4 regions of the Streptomyces sp. NPDC049915 genome follow, and region 1 is predicted to be linked to each of the others. Evidence: riboswitches for the same ligand, from Rfam matches in the RefSeq annotation. Region 1 holds a riboswitch; each other region holds the start of a gene.
What was found. A riboswitch is a leader RNA that binds a small molecule or an ion and turns the genes downstream of it on or off. The one in region 1 is predicted to bind cobalamin.

Region 1 (4,445 bases):
CCGGATGGAGGGGATGTTCTCCACCGCGTCGAAGGCGGCCGCCCGGTCGTCCGGGTCGGGCAGATAGGTGTCCAGCAGCGTCAGATAGAACTGGACGTGCACGGCCTCCTCGAAGAGCTGCCGCGACAGGTACAGGCGCGCCTCGGGGGAGTTGATGTGCTTGTACAGCGTCAGCACCAGATTGTTCGCGACGATCGAGTCGCCCGTCGCGAAGAACGCCACCAGCCGGCCGATGAGGTGCTGCTCCGCCGGCGTCAGCTTCGCGAGGTCGGCGACGTCCGAGTGGAGGTCGACCTCCTCCACGGTCCAGGTGTTCTTGATGGCGTCCCGGTAGCGCTCGTAGAAGTCCGGGTAGCGCATGGGGCGCAGGGTCAGCTCGAAGCCCGGGTCGAGGAGGTTCGTGTTACGGGTGGTCACTGGCAGGCCTCGCAGGACTCGGGGTTTTCCAGGGAGCAGGCGACGGCCTCTTCGGAGGTCACCTGCTGGACGGGAACGGGGACGGTGGCCTGCGCGCGGGCGGCGCGGGCGATGCGCGTCGCCGGGCGCGAGCGCAGGTAGTACGTCGTCTTCAGCCCGGACTTCCAGGCGTAGGCGTACATCGAGGAGAGCTTGCCGATCGTCGGCGTCTCCAGGAACAGGTTGAGGGATTGCGCCTGGTCGAGGAAGGGGGTCCGTGCCGCCGCCATGTCGATCAGACCGCGCTGCGGGATCTCCCACGCGGTGCGGTACAGCTGCCGCACGTCCTCGGGGATCCAGGCGAAGTCCTGCACCGAGCCGCTCGACTCGCGCAGCGCCTCACGGGTGCGGGCGTCCCATACGCCGAGCTTCTTCAGCTCGGCCACCAGGTAGGAGTTCACCTGGAGGAACTCGCCGGACAGCGTCTCGCGCTTGAACAGGTTCGACACCTGCGGCTCGATGCACTCGTACACGCCCGCGATGGAGGCGATGGTGGCGGTCGGCGCGATGGCCAGCAGCAGGCTGTTGCGCATGCCGGTCCCGGCGATCCGCTCCCGCAGCGCCGCCCAGCGCTCCGGCCAGGTCAGCTCCACGTCGTAGTGGTCGGGGTGCAGCACACCCCGCGCGGTGCGGGTCTTCTCCCAGGCCGGCAGCGGGCCGTTGCGCTCGGCGAGGTCGGCGGAGGCCTCGTACGCGGCGAGCATGACCCGCTCCGCGATCCGGGTGGACAGCGCCTTGGCCTCGGGGGAGTCGAACGGCAGCCGCAGCTTGAAGAAGACGTCCTGCAAACCCATCGCGCCCAGGCCCACCGGGCGCCACTTGGCGTTGGAGCGGCCCGCCTGCTCCGTCGGGTAGAAGTTGATGTCGACGACGCGGTCGAGGAAGGTGACGGCGGTGCGGACGGTGGCGTCCAGCCGCTCCCAGTCGATGTCCCCGTCGGCCACGAACGCGCCGAGGTTGACCGAGCCGAGGTTGCACACGGCCGTCTCACCGTCGTCGGTGACCTCCAGGATCTCCGTGCAAAGGTTGGAGGAGTGGACGACGTGGCCCGGCAGCGCGGTCTGGTTGGCGGTGCGGTTGGCGGCGTCCTTGAAGGTCATCCAGCCGTTGCCGGTCTGCGCGAGGGTGCGCATCATGCGGCCGTACAGCTCACGGGCCGGAAGCGTCTTCTTCGCCAGCCCCGCGTCCTCCGCCTTGCGGTACGCGGCGTCGAACTCCTCGCCCCACAGGTCCACCAGCTCCGGCACGTCGGCCGGAGAGAACAGCGACCACGACGCGTCGGCGCCCACCCGGCGCATGAACTCGTCCGGGACCCAGTGCGCGAGGTTCAGGTTGTGCGTACGGCGCGCGTCCTCACCGGTGTTGTCGCGCAGCTCCAGGAACTCCTCCATGTCGGAGTGCCAGGTCTCCAGGTACACCGCGGCCGCGCCCTTGCGCCGCCCGCCCTGGTTCACCGCGGCGACGGAGGCGTCCAGCGTCTTCAGGAACGGCACGATGCCGTTGGAGTGCCCGTTGGTGCCGCGGATCAGCGAACCGCGGCTGCGGATACGGGAGTACGACAGCCCGATGCCGCCGGCGTGCTTGGAGAGCCGGGCGACCTGGTGGTAGCGGTCGTAGATGGAGTCCAGCTCGTCGAGCGGGGAGTCGAGCAGGTAGCAGGACGACATCTGGGGGTGCCGGGTGCCGGAGTTGAAGAGGGTGGGGGAGGAGGGCAGGTAGTCGAGGCGGCTCATGAGCCCGTAGAGCGCCGCGACCTCCTCGGCGGAGCGGACGGTGTCGTCCTCGGCGAGCCCGCTGGCCACCCGCAGCAGGAAGTGCTGGGGCGTCTCGATCACCTTGCGGGTGATCGGGTGCCGCAGCAGATAGCGGCTGTGCAGGGTGCGCAGGCCGAAGTAGCCGAAGCGGTCGTCGGCGTGGGTGTCGATCAGCGCGTCCAGTCGCTCGGCGTGCAGCCGGACGAAGTCGGCGGTCCGGTCCGCGATGAGCCCCTCGCGGTGGCCGACGGCGACCGACCCGGTGAACGACGTGACGCCCTGGGAGGCCGCCTCCGCGCGGATGGTGAGGGTGAGCAGGCGGGCGGCGAGCCGGGAGTAGGCGGGGTCCTCGGAGATGAGTCCGGCGGCGGCCTCCGTGGCCAGCTCCCGCAGCTCCGCCTCGTCGGCGTGCGCCGAGCGGCCGCGCAGCGCGGCGGCGGCGACCCGGCCGGGGTCGGCGTCGGGGAGGTCGGTGGTCAGCTCGGTCAGGGTGCGCAGCAGCGCGGCACCGGGGCCGTCGTGCTCCCGCTGGCCGGCTGAGGCCGGATCGGCTGGCGCGATGGTCACGTGGGGCTCTCCCTCGCTCGGCACGGGGCCTTGCGGAGGGCAGGGGGCAGCACACGAGCGCACGCGGCGTCGCGTCCACCGGCCCATCCCACGAGGCCCGGACGTCAGGACACACCGGCCGGGTGGCCGGGTGCACTGTCGGCAGGTCCTCGGACTGAACCAGCGTGCGCGAAGCACGCATGTACACCGTTGCGGGACAGTTCCGGATTCGCACCGGATTCCCCTGCGGCGACAGCGAGCATGAGCATACATCTAGTGCCGGGCTGTCGTCTCACCCCCAGATGTTGTGTCCCGGTGGCTTCACAGCGTCAGCTCGTAGGTGAGCAGGGTGATGTCGTCGAGTTCCGGCAGGGGATTCCAGTCCCGCTCGGGCGTACGGACGAAGCCCAGCCGTTCGTAGAGGCGGTGGGCGGTGTGCATGGTCCGCTGGGTCGACAGGACGAGCCGACCGCAGCCGTCGACGGCCCGGGCCCGCTCGACGCAGGCCCGTACGAGCGCCTCGCCGACACCCCGGCCGCGGGCCGCGTGGGCGACGGCCAGCATGCGCATCTCGGCCTCGCCGGGACGCGCGATGTCGACCATGGGCCCGCCGGCCGGTACGAAGGTGACGCCGCCGAGGACGGTGTCGTCCGCTGTGGCGGCCAGGACCTCGGCCGCGGCGGCGCGCTTGGCGACGTCGCGCAGCTCGCCGAGGTAGGGGTCGCTCGCGGCGAAGTCCAGGAGCCCGTCCTGGAGATAGGCCTGGGCGGTGATCTCACCGAGGGCGGCGTGTTCGTGGGGTGCGACGGGCCGGATCACGATGTCCATGACGGCGAGTGTGCCCCACGGGTACGACGACGGGCCGCCGGATTTCTCCGGCGGCCCGTCGGGATTCCGCTGTCAGTGACCTACGGCGCCCGCCGTGGCCGGGGGGAGTTCGGTCTGGACGCCCGGGTCGCCGGCGTCCGCCGTGTAGTCCTCCGGGCTGGTCTCGTCGACGCCCTCGGGGGCCTTCACGGCCTTCAGGACGAAGGTGAGGACCACGGTCACCACCACGTTCAGCACGAACGCCGTGAGGCCGATGTAGCCGATCTCGCCGATGCCGGGGATCTCCTTCGCGGAGCCGCCGAAGTGCTTCTGCGTCGGCGAGGCCACCCCGTACGCGGCCAGCGTGCCGTAGACCATGCCGACCGCCCAGCCGGCCAGCAGCGCCCAGCGGTGGAACCAGCGCGTGAACAGGCCGCCGACCAGGGCCGGGAAGGTCTGCAGGATCCAGATGCCGCCCAGCAGCTGGAAGTTGATGGCGACCGTCTTGTCCATGGTGAGGACGAAGACCAGCGCGCCCACCTTCACCAGCAGGGAGACGATCTTGGAGACCTGGGCCTCCTGCTTCGGCGTGGCGTCCTGCTTGATGAAGTCCTTGTAGATGTTGCGGGTGAACAGGTTCGCCGCCGCGATCGACATGATCGCCGCCGGCACCAGCGCGCCGATGCCGATCGCCGCGAACGCGATGCCCGCGAACCAGTCCGGGAACATGTTCTCGAACAACTGCGGAATGGCCAGCTGAGTGTTCTGCACCTTGACGCCGGCCGCGATCGCCATGAAGCCGAGCAGCGCGAGCAGGCCCAGCATCAGGGAGTACAGCGGCAGGATGGTGGTGTTGCGCCGGATCACCTCACGGCTGCGCGA
Region 2 (4,445 bases), on a different contig from region 1:
GTGCCGTGGTTCTGCAGGAGGCAGCCGGTGCGGCCGGTCAGGGCCCGCAGCATGTTCTCGGCCAGCTCCTGCGTGCCGTACGTCGCGTAGGGGGCGACGCGGACCGGGCCGCCGAGGGCCGCGGCCATGTAGTGGACGAGCGGGAGCTCCGGCACGAGCGTCGAGACCGCCGTGGCGTGGACGGCGTGCGTGTGCACCACAGCCCGGGCGTCCGTGGTGCCGTATACGGCGAGGTGCATCGGCAGCTCGCTCGTCGGCACCAGGATGCCGCGCACCTGCCGGCCGTCGAGGTCGACCGCCGTCAGGTCCTGCGGCCGCAGCCGGTCGTAGGGCACGCCCGACGGCGTGACCAGCACCAGGTCACCGACGCGTACCGAGACATTGCCGGAGGTGCCCACGACCAGTCCGTCGGCGACGGTCCGGCGCGCCGTGGCGACCAGATCCGCCCAGGCCAGGGCCTCCCGCTCGGCGTCGTCCCCCTCGTCGGCCACCCGTCCGCCCCGCCGTTCCCACCGCTGCTCCGTCATGCCGCGATCCTGCCAGCCCCGGGTGACGGAAATCTCCTCCCCGGACCCGCGCACGGCCACGACGCCCCGCGCCGGGCACCCGGCCCGTGTGCCGCCCGGGCCGTGGGCGGGGGAACGGAGCAGCGACCCCCTCTTTCCGACATCGAGACGCCCGACTCAGTTCACCTTCCGTTCACCCACGTTACCTACGTTCGACCCGCCAATGACTTCGAACGAATGCCTGGGTAAATGGAAAGCTTCTCGCTGATCCTCGCGATTGTGGTCGTCACCGCTCTCGCGTTCGATTTCACGAACGGTTTCCACGACACCGCCAACGCGATGGCCACCACCATCTCGACCGGCGCGCTGCGGCCCAAGATCGCCGTGGCCATGTCCGCCGCCCTCAACCTCGTGGGCGCCTTCCTCTCCGTGGAGGTCGCCAACACGATCTCCAAGGGTCTCGTCGACGAGAACGGCATCCGTCCCGAGGTCATCTTCGCCGCCCTGGTCGGCGCGATCCTCTGGAACCTGCTGACCTGGCTCGTGGGCCTGCCCTCCAGCTCCTCGCACGCCCTCATGGGCGGTCTGATCGGCGCCACCGTCGCCTCCGCCGGCTTCGGCGCCGTCCACGGTGACGTGCTCGTCACCAAGGTGCTGCTGCCCGCGGTCGCCGCCCCGGTCGTCGCCGGCGTCGCGGCGATGGTCGCGACCCGTCTGTCGTACACGCTGGGCAAGAAGGCCGACGGCAAGGCCGCCCAGAAGGGCTACCGGGCCGGCCAGATCGCCTCCGCGGGCCTGGTCTCCCTCGCCCACGGCACCAACGACGCGCAGAAGACGATGGGCATCATCACCCTCGCCCTGGTCGCGGGCGGCGCCGTCGCGCCCGACTCCGACCCGCCCACCTGGGTGATCCTCTCCGCCGGCCTGGCCATCGCGCTCGGCACCTACATCGGCGGCTGGCGCATCATCCGCACCATGGGCAAGGGCCTGACGGACATGCAGCCGCAGCAGGGCTTCGCCGCCCAGACCAGCGCGGCCACCGCCATCCTCGCCTCCTCCCACCTCGGCTTCTCGCTGTCCACCACGCACGTCGTCTCCGGCTCCGTGATGGGCGCGGGCGTGGGCCGCAAGGGCGGCGTTGTGCGCTGGTCGACCGCGACCCGGATGCTCGTCGCCTGGGTGCTGACCCTGCCGGCCGCCGCGCTGGTCGGCGCGCTCGCCGAGTACGTCACCGGCTTCGGCGCCTGGGGCACCGCGCTGGTCGCCGTCTTCCTGGTGTCCGCCAGCTTCGGCATCTGGAAGGTCTCCCGCCGCGAGGTCGTCGACCACACCAACGTCAACGCCGTGGAGGAGGAGCCGGCCGGCGTGGTCACCACCGCGATCGCCGCCGTGACCCCGCCTCCGGCCGCCGGCCCGGCGGTCACGGACGGCCTGACGGCCACCATCCCCGCCCCCGCCGCCGCGACGGCGGAGCAGCCGGCCACCGCGAATCCGGCCCCGGCCGTCTGACCGCCGCTTTCGGGTACGAAGGAAGAGAAGCAGCATGAAGATCGACTGGGCGGCCCTCGGCTCCGTCTTCGGTGTCAGCCTCATGGTCACCGTGGGTCTGGTGGCCCTGTTCACCCTCGGCATCATGGGCCTGTCCCGCCGCGAGCGGGTCCAGGCGCAGGGCGGTTCGGCCGCCCTCACGGTCACCGGCGCGTACGCCTGCTTCGCGGCGTGCGCGGCGGCGGTGGCGTACGGCATCAGCCTGATCGTCGCCTGACCGGCCTCATCGACGAAAACGCGGGGTGCCCGAGCGGCACCCCGCGTTCCTTTGTGACCTGGCAGGTCGTCTCCGTGTGGGCCTGCCCACACTCCTCCGCCCCAGGTCAAGGGCAAGTTGACGGCCCTCTGACAGCCGTGGTGGACTGCCGGAGCCAAGTTTGCGGCGTGCAGGAGAGGAAGCCGGTGGAAGTCCGGCGCGGTCCCGCCACTGTCACCGGGGTGAGCAACCCCGGGAGCCAGGAACTCTCACCGCCGAACCTCCTTCGAACCAGGGCGCGGACACCCTGAGTGAGGACATGACGCCATGCGCGGCTGCCGGTTGAGGACCAGGCCCATCAGCGACGCTCCGCTCGACCCCACGGCCGGCTGAGCCCGATGCGAGCCGAACGCGTCTTCGCGTACGGCGCCGCCGCCGGCCTCCTCGGTGACCTCCTCCTCGGTGATCCGCGCCGCGGGCACCCGGTCGCCGTGTTCGGACGGGCCGCGGACGCCGTCGAGCGCACCCTGTGGCGCGACCACCGCGGCTGGGGCGCCCTGCACACCGCCGTCTGCGCCGGAGGCGCCGTCGCGCTCGGGGGCGTGGCCGCCCGCTCGGTGCGCCGCTCCCCCGCCGCCTCGGTCGCGCTGACCGCCGCCGCCACCTGGTCCGTGGTCGGGGGGACCTCCCTCGCACGCGAGGCCGGCGCCATCGGGCGCGCCCTGGAAGCCGGGGACGTGGAGGCGGCGCGGGCCCGGCTGCCCCATCTGTGCGGCCGTGACCCGCAGGCGCTGGACGCCGACGGGATCGCCCGGGCCGTGGTCGAGTCGGTCGCCGAGAACACCTCCGACGCCGTCGTGGGCGCGCTGGTGTGGGGCGCCGTCGGCGGGGTGCCCGGGCTGCTCGGGTTCCGGGCCGTCAACACCCTGGACGCGATGGTCGGTCACAAGTCGCCGCGGCTGCGGCGCTTCGGCTGGGCCTCCGCCCGCCTCGACGACGTGGCCGGCTGGCCGGGCGCCCGGCTGACCGCCGCCCTCGCCGTGCTCACCGGCCCGGACCGGCGTGGCGCCGTACGGGCGTGGCGGGCGGACGCGGTGAAGCACCCGAGCCCCAACGCGGGCCCCGTGGAGGCCTCCTTCGCGGGCGCGCTCGGCCTGCGGCTGGGCGGCACCCTGTCGTACGGCGGGCGCGTGGAACACCGGCCCGTGCTGAACCCGCAGGGGCGCGCCGTCGGGACCGAGGACATCGCGCGGGCGGTACGGCTGTCCCGGCGCGTGAGCTGGCTGGCGCTCGGCGTGTGCGCGGGCGCACGCCTCATCCGGAAGGGGCGTGATCGATGAACGTCATCGGGAAGGGGCGCGATCGATGAACGGCGGTCTCCTCGTCGCCGGCACCACCTCCGACGCCGGCAAGAGCGTCGTGACCGCCGGGATCTGCCGGTGGCTGGTGCGGCAGGGCGTGAAGGTGGCGCCCTTCAAGGCGCAGAACATGTCCCTGAACTCCTTCGTCACCCGCGAGGGCGCCGAGATCGGGCGGGCGCAGGCCATGCAGGCCCAGGCCTGCCGGATCGAGCCGACCGCGCTGATGAACCCGGTGCTGCTCAAGCCCGGCGGCGAGCAGAGCAGCCAAGTGGTGCTGCTGGGCAAGCCGGTGGGCGAGATGAGCGCACGCGGCTACCACGGCGGACGCCAGCAGAAGCTGCTGGGCACGGTCCTGGAGTGCCTGGCCGAGTTGCGGGGCACGTATGACGCGGTGATCTGCGAGGGGGCGGGCTCGCCGGCCGAGATCAATCTGCGCCGGACCGACATCGTGAACATGGGCATCGCGCGGGGCGCGCGGCTGCCCGTGCTCGTCGTCGGCGACATCGACCGCGGGGGCGTCTTCGCGTCCTTCTTCGGCACGCTCGCCCTGCTCTCACCCGAGGACCAGGAACTGCTCGCCGGCTTCCTGGTGAACAAGTTCCGCGGTGACGTCTCCCTGCTGGAGCCGGGCCTGGACATGCTGCACGGTCTCACCGGGCGGCGCACCTACGGCGTCCTGCCCTTCCGGCACGGGCTCGGCATCGACGAGGAGGACGGCCTCAGGGTGTCCCTGCGCGGCACCGTCCGCGAGTCGGCCGTCTCCCCGCCCGTCGGCGAGGACGTCCTGCGGGTCGCCGTCTGCGCGATCCCGCTGATGTCCAACTTCACCGACGT
Region 3 (4,445 bases), on a different contig from region 1:
CCGCCCGCCCCGAAGCCGTACGACGGGCCGCTCACCGTCCACGGCAGCGGCACCCGGCAGCCGTCGCGGCCCTTGCGGACATGGCCCGTCTGCTCCCAGATCGGGTCCTGGAGGACCTCGGCCGGCAGCTCGGCGACCTCGGGCAGCCCCAGCTCCTCGCCCTGGTAGAGGTACGACGAGCCGGGCAGCGCCAGCATCAGCAGCGTCGCGGCGCGGGCCCGGCGCAGCCCGGCCGCCGGGTCGATCCGGGGCGCGTGCCCGCCGGACAGCAGCCAGGCGTTGTCGTCGGTGCCCGGTGGCAGCATCAGCCGGGAGGCGTGCCGCACGACGTCGTGGTTGGACAGCACCCAGGTGGCGGTGGCGCCGACGGCACGGGCGCCGGCCAGCGACGCGGTGATGACCTCGCGCAGCGCGTCCGCGTGCCAGGGAGCCTGCAGGAACTCGAAGTTGAACGCCTGCCCCAGCTCGTCCGGCCGGGCGTACAGCGCGCGGCGCTCCCCCGGCACCCATGCCTCGGCGATGGCCGCGCGGGGCGGGGAGTAGGCGTCGAGCAGGCGGCGCCAGTCCCGGTAAATCTCGTGCACCTCGTCGCGGTCGTAGAAGGGGTGGCTGCCCGGGGGCAGCACCGTCAGGGCCGCCTCGTCGCTCAGCTCGGGTGCGCCGAGGTCGCGCAGCGGCTCGCTCAGGTCCTTGGCCAGGGCGTGGGCGACGTCCACGCGGAAGCCGTCCACGCCCCGGTCGGCCCAGAAGCGCAGGGTGGCGCGCAGGTCGGCGCGTACCTCCTCGTCGGCCCAGTTCAGGTCGGGCTGCTCGCGGGCGAACAGATGCAGGTACCACTGCCCGTCCGGCACCCGCTCCCAGGCGCTGCCGCCGAACACCGACTGCCAGTCCGAGGGCGGCAGCTCCCCGTGGACGCCGCGGCCGTCCCGGAAGACGTACCGCTCGCGGGCGCGCGAACCCGGCCCGGCGCGCAGGGCCTCCTGGAACCAGGTGTGCTGGTGCGAGGTGTGGTTGGGGACGATGTCGACGACGACCTTCAGGCCCAGCCGGTGCGCCTCGGCGACGAGCGCGTCGAAGTCGTCCAGGGTGCCCAGGCGCGGGTCGACGGCACGGTGGTCGGCGACGTCGTAGCCGCCGTCGGCGAGTTCGGAGGGGTAGAACGGGCTCAGCCACAGCGCGTCGACGCCGAGCGCGGCCAGGTGGGTCAGGCGGTCGGTGATCCCGCGCAGGTCGCCGAGACCGTCGCCGTCGGCGTCGGCGAAGCTGCGGGGGTAGACCTGGTAGACGACGGCCTGCCGCCACCAGTCGGGGTCGCGGGAGGAGAGATCGGGCACGCGGTCTCCGTTCGCCGGTTCGGGCACGACAGTGAGATGACTGTCCACTTCACCCCGCAAGGGAACGTGCCCGTGTGCGCGGGTCAGGCGCCGTCGGCGGTGCACCGCGCGAGCAGGGTCCGCACGTCCGGGTCGACCACCCGGTAACGGACCACCCGGCCCTGCTTCTCGCCCGCCACCGTCCCGGACGCCCGCAGCAGCCGCAGGGCCTGCGACACGGCGGGGTCGTTCATGCCCGTCGCGATCGCCAGGTCGGACACCGCGAGGGGGCCGGTGCGGTGCAGGGCGAGCAGGAGAGCGAGCCGGTTGGGGTCGGCGAGCAGCGAGAAGCGGTCGGCCCAGGCACGCACGTGGGCGGCGTCGCCGATGGCCGCGATGGCGTCACAGACACGGTGACCGTCGATGGTGCGGCGGTCGGCGCGGTCGGGGGGCACGAGGTGCATGCCCGCATTCTCCCGCCCCGATTGTGATCTTGCATACCTGCACAGCTGTGCAGCTATGCAGAAGACCCTCGGCCCCCCTACCGTGGGCGGGCCGTGGTGTTCGGGAAGCCGGTGGGAAACCGGCGCGGCCCTCGCCACTGTGATCGGGGAGTTCTCGTCCCGTCCGGCTCACGCCGGGCCACTGGTCGTGCGACCGGGAAGGCAGGGACGGCGGACGCACCACCTCGTCAGCCAGGAGACCGGCCACGGCAGCTCACGAAGAGATCCACGAGGTGCTGGAGCGTGACCGGATGACCTTGCCCGACCCTGCCCCGACGACGACCGCGAAGGCCACCTTCACATGGCGCCGCGAGGACACCGTGAAGACCGCCGGGCTGATGGCCGCCATCGCCGCCCTGCACGTCGTCGCCTTCGGGATCCTCTTCCTCCTCGTGGTACCCGGCCACTACGAGGTCGGCACCAAGGCCTTCGGCATCGGCCTCGGCGTCACCGCCTACACCCTGGGCGTGCGGCACGCCTTCGACGCCGACCACATCGCCGCCATCGACAACACCACCCGCAAGCTCATGGCCGACGGCAAACGCCCGGTGTCCGTCGGCTTCTGGTTCGCGCTCGGCCACTCCAGCGTGGTGATCGTCCTCGCGGTGATGATCGCGGGCGGCACCCAGCTCGCCGACCGGGTCACCGACGAGGGGTCCACCACCCACCAGGTGCTCGGCTTCCTCGGCACGACCGTGGCCGGTACCTTCCTGTACCTCATCGCCGCCCTCAACCTGGTCGCCCTGTTCGGCATCCTGAAGGTGTTCCGGTCGATGCGGGCGGGCACGTACGACGAGTCCGAGCTGGAGCGGCACCTGGACTCGCGCGGGTTCATGAACCGCTTCCTCGGCCGCCTCACCCGCTCGATCTCCCGGCCGGGCCAGATGTACCCGCTCGGCTTCCTCTTCGGCCTCGGCTTCGAGACCGCCACCGAGGTCACCCTGATGGTGATGGCCGGCTCGGGCGCGGCCGCCGGACTGCCCTGGTACGCCATCCTGTGCCTGCCGCTGCTGTTCACGGCCGGCATGTGCCTGTTCGACACCCTGGACGGCACGTTCATGAACTTCGCCTACCAGTGGGCGTTCTCCCATCCGGTCCGCAAGGTGTTCTACAACCTCGCCATCACCGGCCTGTCCATCGCCGTCGCGTTCGTCATCGGCACCATCGAGCTGGTCGGCGTGCTGCACGACAAGTTCGGCCTGAGCGACGGCGTCACCGGCTGGATCGCCGGGATCGACCTGGACAGCGTCGGCTATCTCATCGTCGGCCTGTTCGTCCTGGTGTGGGCGGTGGCGCTGACGTACTGGAGGCTGGCCAGGGTGGAGGAACGCTGGGCGGCCTCCGCCGCCGATTAACGCTCGACGGTCTCCAGGTACAGCTTCACGTACCGGTCGACGTCGACCTCCAGCGCCACGTCCACCAGGGGCTGTTCGCGGGCGCCCTCGTGGATCTCGGACTCGCCGGGGCGCGGGCGCCGGTCGACGACCGTCTGCCCCCGGCCAGGACCCGGGGCCAGGGACACCTCCACCGGCAGCAGCCGCGTCGTCAGGCCCGCCGGATCGGCGACCGCGCACACCGCGCCCGCGTCGCCGAGGCCGCCCGCCTCCTCCGCCTCGGGCTCGCCGCCCTGCGTGGTCGGCCGGTGGGCCAGCAGGTCACCGGCCAGCCGGGTCCCGGGCTCACTGCTCGCCCGCATCCGGTGCACATCGCTGCCCGGCACCACGACCCGCATGAACACGTCCAGGCCGTACATGGTGATCGGCACCCCCGCGGTCAGCAGGATCGCCGCGGCCTCCGGGTCGTGCCAGACGTTGAACTCCGCGACCGGCGTGGCGTTGCCGGTGGTGACCGCGCCGCCCATGAAGACGATCCGCTCGATGTTGCGGGTCACCTCCGGATGGGTGCGCAGCAGCAGCGCGATGTTCGTCAGCGGCGCCGTCGGGATCAGGGTCACCGGCCGCTCGCTCGCGAGGATCTCCCGCCGCAGCAGCGTCACCGCGTCGACGTCGGCGGGCCGGCGGGCCGGCGCGGGCAGCCCCAGATCGCCCATGCCGTCGTGGCCGTGCACATGCCGGGCCGAACGCGCCGGCTCGATCAACGGCCGCTCGGCACCCCGCCCCACCGGGATCTGCGGCGCCCCCGCCTGCTCCAGCACGGTCAGCGTGTTGCGTACGACCCCGTCGACGTCCGTGTTCCCGGCGACACACGTCACCGCGCGCAGATCCAGACCGGGATGACGTACCGCGAACAGCAGGGCGAGGGCGTCGTCGACACCGGTATCGCAGTCGATGATCACGGGGATGGGTTGACCGGCCACCAGGAGCTCCTTCCGTCGTCCCCCGACGATAAGCGCCCCGGCGGCTCAGCCCCACAGCTCCATCCCGCGCGCCCCGACCACCTCCGCCACCCGCCGCACCAGCTCCGCCACGGGCACCTGCCCCGCCCGCCGCCCGTCCCGCAGCCGCAGCGACACCTCCCCGGCCGCGTCCTCCCGCGCACCGATCACCGCCTGGTACGGCACCAGCCGCGCCGCCCGGATCCGCGCCCCCAGGCTCCCCTCGACCGCGACGTCGGCCCGCAGTCCGGCGGCCTCCGCCCGCTCCACGACCTCCCGGGCCCGCCCCTCCTG
Region 4 (4,445 bases), on a different contig from region 1:
CGCTGCGGGCCACCACGTCCTGCTGCACCGGCGAGTACCTCCGGCACGACAGCGCGGACAGCAACGCGGCCATCTCGGCGGTGTCGTCCTCCAGTTCCTCCGCCGACAAGGCGGCCGCCACCTGGATCGTGCGGGCCGGTCTGGGCGACGCCTCCTGCGTCTCCTTCGAGTCCGCCGACAAGCCGGGCCAGTACCTGCGCCACTACGACTTCCGGCTGCGCGTCGACACCATCGACAGCAGCGCGCTGTCCCGGCAGGACGCCACGTTCTGCCCGCAGACCGGTCACAACGGGCAGGGCGTGTCGCTCCGGTCCGCCAACTACCCCGCCGACTTCCTGCGCCACTACGAACACGCCGTCTACATCGCCGGTGACGGAGGATCCCACGCCTGGGACAACGCCGCACTCTGGGCCGACGACACCAGCTGGGCCGTAACCACCCCCTGGGCCTGACGCGTACCCGGGGCGGGTGGGGGCACTCGGCCGAGGCCCCCACCCGCCCCCCGCGCGCCGCGGAGGGCCCCGACGGAGGAGGTTCCCGTGTGCCGCCTGTTCGGCCTCAGCAGCGCTCCGCGACGGACGCACGCCACCTTCTGGCTCCTGGACGCCCCCGACAGTCTCAGCAAGCAGAGCCACCGCGACCCCGACGGCACCGGCCTCGGCCACTTCACCGCCGACGGCACCCCCCGCGTCGCCAAGGCACCCATCGCGGCCTACCGCGACCGCGCCTTCGCACGGGAGGCCCGGCAGGAGGAGTCGGCGACCTTCATCGCCCATGTGCGCTTCGCCTCCACCGGCAGCCTGGATGTCCGTAACACCCATCCCTTCGAGCAGGAGGGGCGGCTCTTCGCGCACAACGGGGTGATCGAGGGCCTCGACGCACTCGACGACCACCTGGGGGAGGACCGCTCACTGGTCCGGGGCGACACCGACTCCGAGCGCTTCTTCGCCCTGATCAGCCGGGAGACCCGACGACACGACGGCGACGTCACCACCGGCATCCGCCAGGCCGCCCGCTGGATCGCCGAGCACCTGCCCGTCTACGCCATGAACCTGATCCTCATCACCCCACAGGAGCTGTGGGCACTGCGCTACCCGGACACCCACGGCCTGTACGTCCTGCAGCGCCCGGCGGGCGGCCAGCACGGCAGCAGGCACCTCGACCACAGCGGCAGCGACGGCCGGATGCGCGTCCACTCGGCGCCCCTCGCCGACCACCCCGCCGTCATCGTCGCCAGCGAGCGCATGGACGACAACCCGCACTGGCGCCCGATGGAGTCCGGTGAGCTCCTCCACGTCGGCCCCGATCTGCGCACCACCCACCGGGTCGTCCTGCCGGACCCTCCGGCCCACCGGCTCACCCTCGACGATCTGCATCCCGACGCGGCAGCCTCGCAGAAGGCCGCCTGATCCGTCCCTCATGACGCCCGGCCCGCCGTCCGGCTCAGTCCGCCGCCCCCGGCCCGGTCGCCCCGGCCCGGTCCGAGAGGAAGATCACGCCGGGCCAGGCCGTCTTGGCCATGCACGCGTCACGCGGTACGGTCTGTCCGATATCGACGACGGCGAGACGGAAGCCGGTGGGAATCCGGCACGGTCGCGCCACTGTATGCGAAGCCCTGAGGAGGGGTGCTCGCGAGTCAGACCCGTGGCCGTCGTCCAGTGCACCACCGAGATGGGACGCGAACTCCCAGAGGAGGCCCTGCCATGGCCCAGCACGTCGCCCAGCCGACTGCCACCACCCCCGCTGTTCCCGCCACGCTGCCGTTGAAGGCGATCGCCCCCTGGGCGGTCTTCGCCGGCGTCCTGATGCTGGTCCTGCTGTACTTCGTCGGCGCCGAGCAGGGCGCCACCGCCGTGTTCGACGGCACGGACGTCCACGAGTGGGTGCACGACGCCCGCCACCTGCTCGGTTTCCCCTGCCACTGACGTCAGGGACGCCGCGCACCCATGAACTCCGCAACGGTAAGAAACCTCCTCGTGCGGGGCATGCTCGCCGGCCTCGCCGCCGGCGTGCTCGCCCTCGTCGTCGCCTACCTCCTGGGTGAGCCCAGCGTCGACAAGGCGATCGCCTTCGAGGACGCCCACTCCCACGAGCACGAGATGGAGGCCGTCTCCCGGTCCCTGCAGTCCACCGCCGGTCTCGCCACCGGTGTCCTGGTCTACGGGGTCGCCTTCGGCGGCATCGCCGCGCTCGCGTACGCCTTCGCCCTCGGCCGGGTCGGCCGCTTCGGTCCGCGGGCCACCGCACTGCTGCTGTCCGGCTGTGCGCTCCTGACCGTCTACGTCGTGCCGTTCCTGAAGTACCCGGCCAATCCGCCGTCGGTCGGCGACCCCGACACCATCGGCAAGCGGACCACCCTCTACTTCCTGATGATGCTGCTCAGCGTCCTCCTCGCGGTCGCCGCCACCCTGGTGGGCAAGCGGCTCAAGGCGGTCATGGGCACCTGGTGGGCGACCACCGTCGCGGTGGCCGCGTTCGCCGCGGTGATCGGCCTGGCCTACCAGTTCCTACCCGCCGTCAACGAGGTGCCGAAGGACTTCCCGGCCGCCCTGCTGTGGCGGTTCCGGCTCTCCGCGCTGGGCATCCAGACCGCGATGTGGGCCGGATTCGGCCTGCTCTTCGGCGAGTTGGCCGAACGCCTGCTGAACCCCGGGCCGGCGAAGGCCGACACCGGGCGAACGGTTCCGGCCGCGCACTGACTCGTTCCGGACGACGAAGGGCCCTGCGGAACCATCCGCGGGGCCCTTCGTCGCATCCGTGCGCACTCAGCGTGGCGAAGGTGTGTCCGACGCGGCCAGGTGCCGCCCGAGCCGGAGATTCCAGCGTCCCGAGCGGCCGCTCAGCTCGGTGACGGTCAATGGCGGTACGTCGAGCCGCCAGAAGGCCGCCGCGCCCAGCCCCAGGGCGTGCACGACCGCGGCCCGAACCACCTCCGGCTCGACCACGGCGACCGTACGGCCGTCGAAGTCCCGTGCGCCGTCCAGCCAGTGGCCGACCCGCACGCACAACTCGTGCACGGACTCACCCCCGTGCGGCGCGCTGTCGGGATCGGCGAGCCAACGGGCCACCGCCTCCGGCTCGGTGGCGCCCACCTCGTCCAGGGTCAGACCACGCCAACGGCCCACGTCCCAGGCCCCGAGCTCCGGCGTCCGCGCGCCGTCGAGGCCGAGCGCCTCCGCGGTCTGCCGGCAGCGCACACCCGGCGACGTCAGCACGCGGGCGGCAGGGGGAAGGGACCCTGCTGCGGCCCGGGCCCGGGCCGCTCCCACGTCGTCGATCGCGTCACCGTCGTCGAAGCGGGCCTGCCGCAGCGACGGGCTCGAGGCGGGCGAGACGAAGAGAACACGGCTGGTCACCTGGCTGCTCCGGCTGTGGCTGTCATGGGGTGGGGGTGCGGTGCGGGTGCGAAAGTAGCACCCGTCCGACGCGCAGCTTCCGCGCCGGTGCGCGCCGTACAGCCCGCGTCACGGCGGGCCACGGCAGGTCCTCAGCCCTCGCCGGCGGGGCTACGGCGTGGCCTCGTCCAGAAGTTGCGGACCGTTGTTGCGGGTGTTGTTCACGGCAGGGGAGACGGGGCGGGCGTCGAGGTGACCGCCGGCGGGCTGGGTGAGCAGGGCGCGCAGCTCCTCGGCGTCGTCGTGACGGGGGTCGAGCCAGGCGGCGTAGTGGTCCGGGGTGAGGGCGAGCGGCATGCGGGGGTGGACCCGGCCGGCCGCGTCGGTGGCCTCGGTGGTGATGATGGTGCAGGTCGTGAGCCAGGCGGCGGGGTCGTCGTCGTTGTCGACCTCAGGGTTGCGCCAGTACGCGTAGAGACCGGCCAGTGCCATGATCTGCCCGTCGGCGGGGTGGATGAAGTACGGCTGCTTGCGCTTCTTGCCGGTGGTGGCGTCCTTGGCCTCGGTCCACTCGTAGAAGCCGTCGGCGGGGAGCAGACAGCGGTGCCGGGCGAAGGCGCGGCGGTACGCGGGCTTCTCGTGGACCGTTTCCATGCGCGCGTTGATCATCCGGGAGCCGACGGACGGGTCCTTGGCCCAGGACGGCACCAGCCCCCAGCGCAACGGCCGCAGCTCCCTGCGCGGGGGAGCACCGGAGCCCTCGGCGCGAGGGGCGCGTTCCAGGACGCCGTAGACGTCGTCGGTGGGGGCGACGTTCCAGCTGGGCGCCAGAGTCTCGTCGGGCCGCCACTCGGCGACGTGGAAGAGGTGGCTGAGGTCCTGCGGACTGCGGGTGGAGACGAAGCGGCCGCACATAGGGCCACTGTGCCATGCCGTTCTGCCCGTGCGAGAGACCTGGGGAGCTGCCCGGCGCATGTCGCCGCCGCAGCCGCCCGGGCGTGTGCAGGGTGCCCGCGTGGCGGCGTCACCGTGTCACCGCGTCGGCGGCTTGGTCGCGTCCCGGGCCCGCTCAGAACGGACTTTGCCGTGACAGTCCTGCCGGCACGGGTC

Region 2: linked by a shared signal. The riboswitch ahead of AB0J12_RS30210 (cobalamin biosynthesis protein) and the one ahead of AB0J12_RS04155 (ribonucleoside-diphosphate reductase subunit alpha) in region 1 are both predicted to bind cobalamin.
Region 3: linked by a shared signal. The riboswitch ahead of AB0J12_RS17735 (HoxN/HupN/NixA family nickel/cobalt transporter) and the one ahead of AB0J12_RS04155 (ribonucleoside-diphosphate reductase subunit alpha) in region 1 are both predicted to bind cobalamin.
Region 4: linked by a shared signal. The riboswitch ahead of AB0J12_RS05540 (CbtB-domain containing protein) and the one ahead of AB0J12_RS04155 (ribonucleoside-diphosphate reductase subunit alpha) in region 1 are both predicted to bind cobalamin.

What each region holds. Positions count from the first base shown of each region.
Region 1 covers NZ_JBFAMH010000002.1:387,243-391,687, reverse strand. Annotated here, with positions in the region: gene AB0J12_RS04160 (ribonucleotide-diphosphate reductase subunit beta) at 1-417, opposite strand, end outside; gene AB0J12_RS04155 (ribonucleoside-diphosphate reductase subunit alpha) at 414-2,777, opposite strand; cobalamin riboswitch at 2,900-3,032, opposite strand; gene AB0J12_RS04150 (GNAT family N-acetyltransferase) at 3,078-3,584, opposite strand; gene mctP (monocarboxylate uptake permease MctP) at 3,657-4,445, opposite strand, start outside.
Region 2 covers NZ_JBFAMH010000023.1:51,404-55,848, forward strand. Annotated here, with positions in the region: gene AB0J12_RS30195 (class II aldolase/adducin family protein) at 1-527, opposite strand, end outside; gene AB0J12_RS30200 (inorganic phosphate transporter) at 756-2,015, shown strand; gene AB0J12_RS30205 (hypothetical protein) at 2,050-2,271, shown strand; cobalamin riboswitch at 2,396-2,542, shown strand; gene AB0J12_RS30210 (cobalamin biosynthesis protein) at 2,649-3,590, shown strand; gene AB0J12_RS30215 (cobyric acid synthase) at 3,616-4,445, shown strand, end outside.
Region 3 covers NZ_JBFAMH010000009.1:74,348-78,792, forward strand. Annotated here, with positions in the region: gene AB0J12_RS17725 (glycoside hydrolase family 13 protein) at 1-1,334, opposite strand, end outside; gene AB0J12_RS17730 (metalloregulator ArsR/SmtB family transcription factor) at 1,418-1,777, opposite strand; cobalamin riboswitch at 1,855-2,040, shown strand; gene AB0J12_RS17735 (HoxN/HupN/NixA family nickel/cobalt transporter) at 2,068-3,171, shown strand; gene AB0J12_RS17740 (nucleoside hydrolase) at 3,168-4,133, opposite strand; gene thrS (threonine--tRNA ligase) at 4,179-4,445, opposite strand, start outside.
Region 4 covers NZ_JBFAMH010000003.1:158,550-162,994, forward strand. Annotated here, with positions in the region: gene AB0J12_RS05530 (alpha-L-arabinofuranosidase B) at 1-452, shown strand, start outside; gene AB0J12_RS05535 (class II glutamine amidotransferase) at 540-1,409, shown strand; cobalamin riboswitch at 1,523-1,667, shown strand; gene AB0J12_RS05540 (CbtB-domain containing protein) at 1,704-1,925, shown strand; gene AB0J12_RS05545 (CbtA family protein) at 1,947-2,699, shown strand; gene AB0J12_RS05550 (histidine phosphatase family protein) at 2,766-3,356, opposite strand; gene AB0J12_RS05555 (SOS response-associated peptidase) at 3,507-4,250, opposite strand.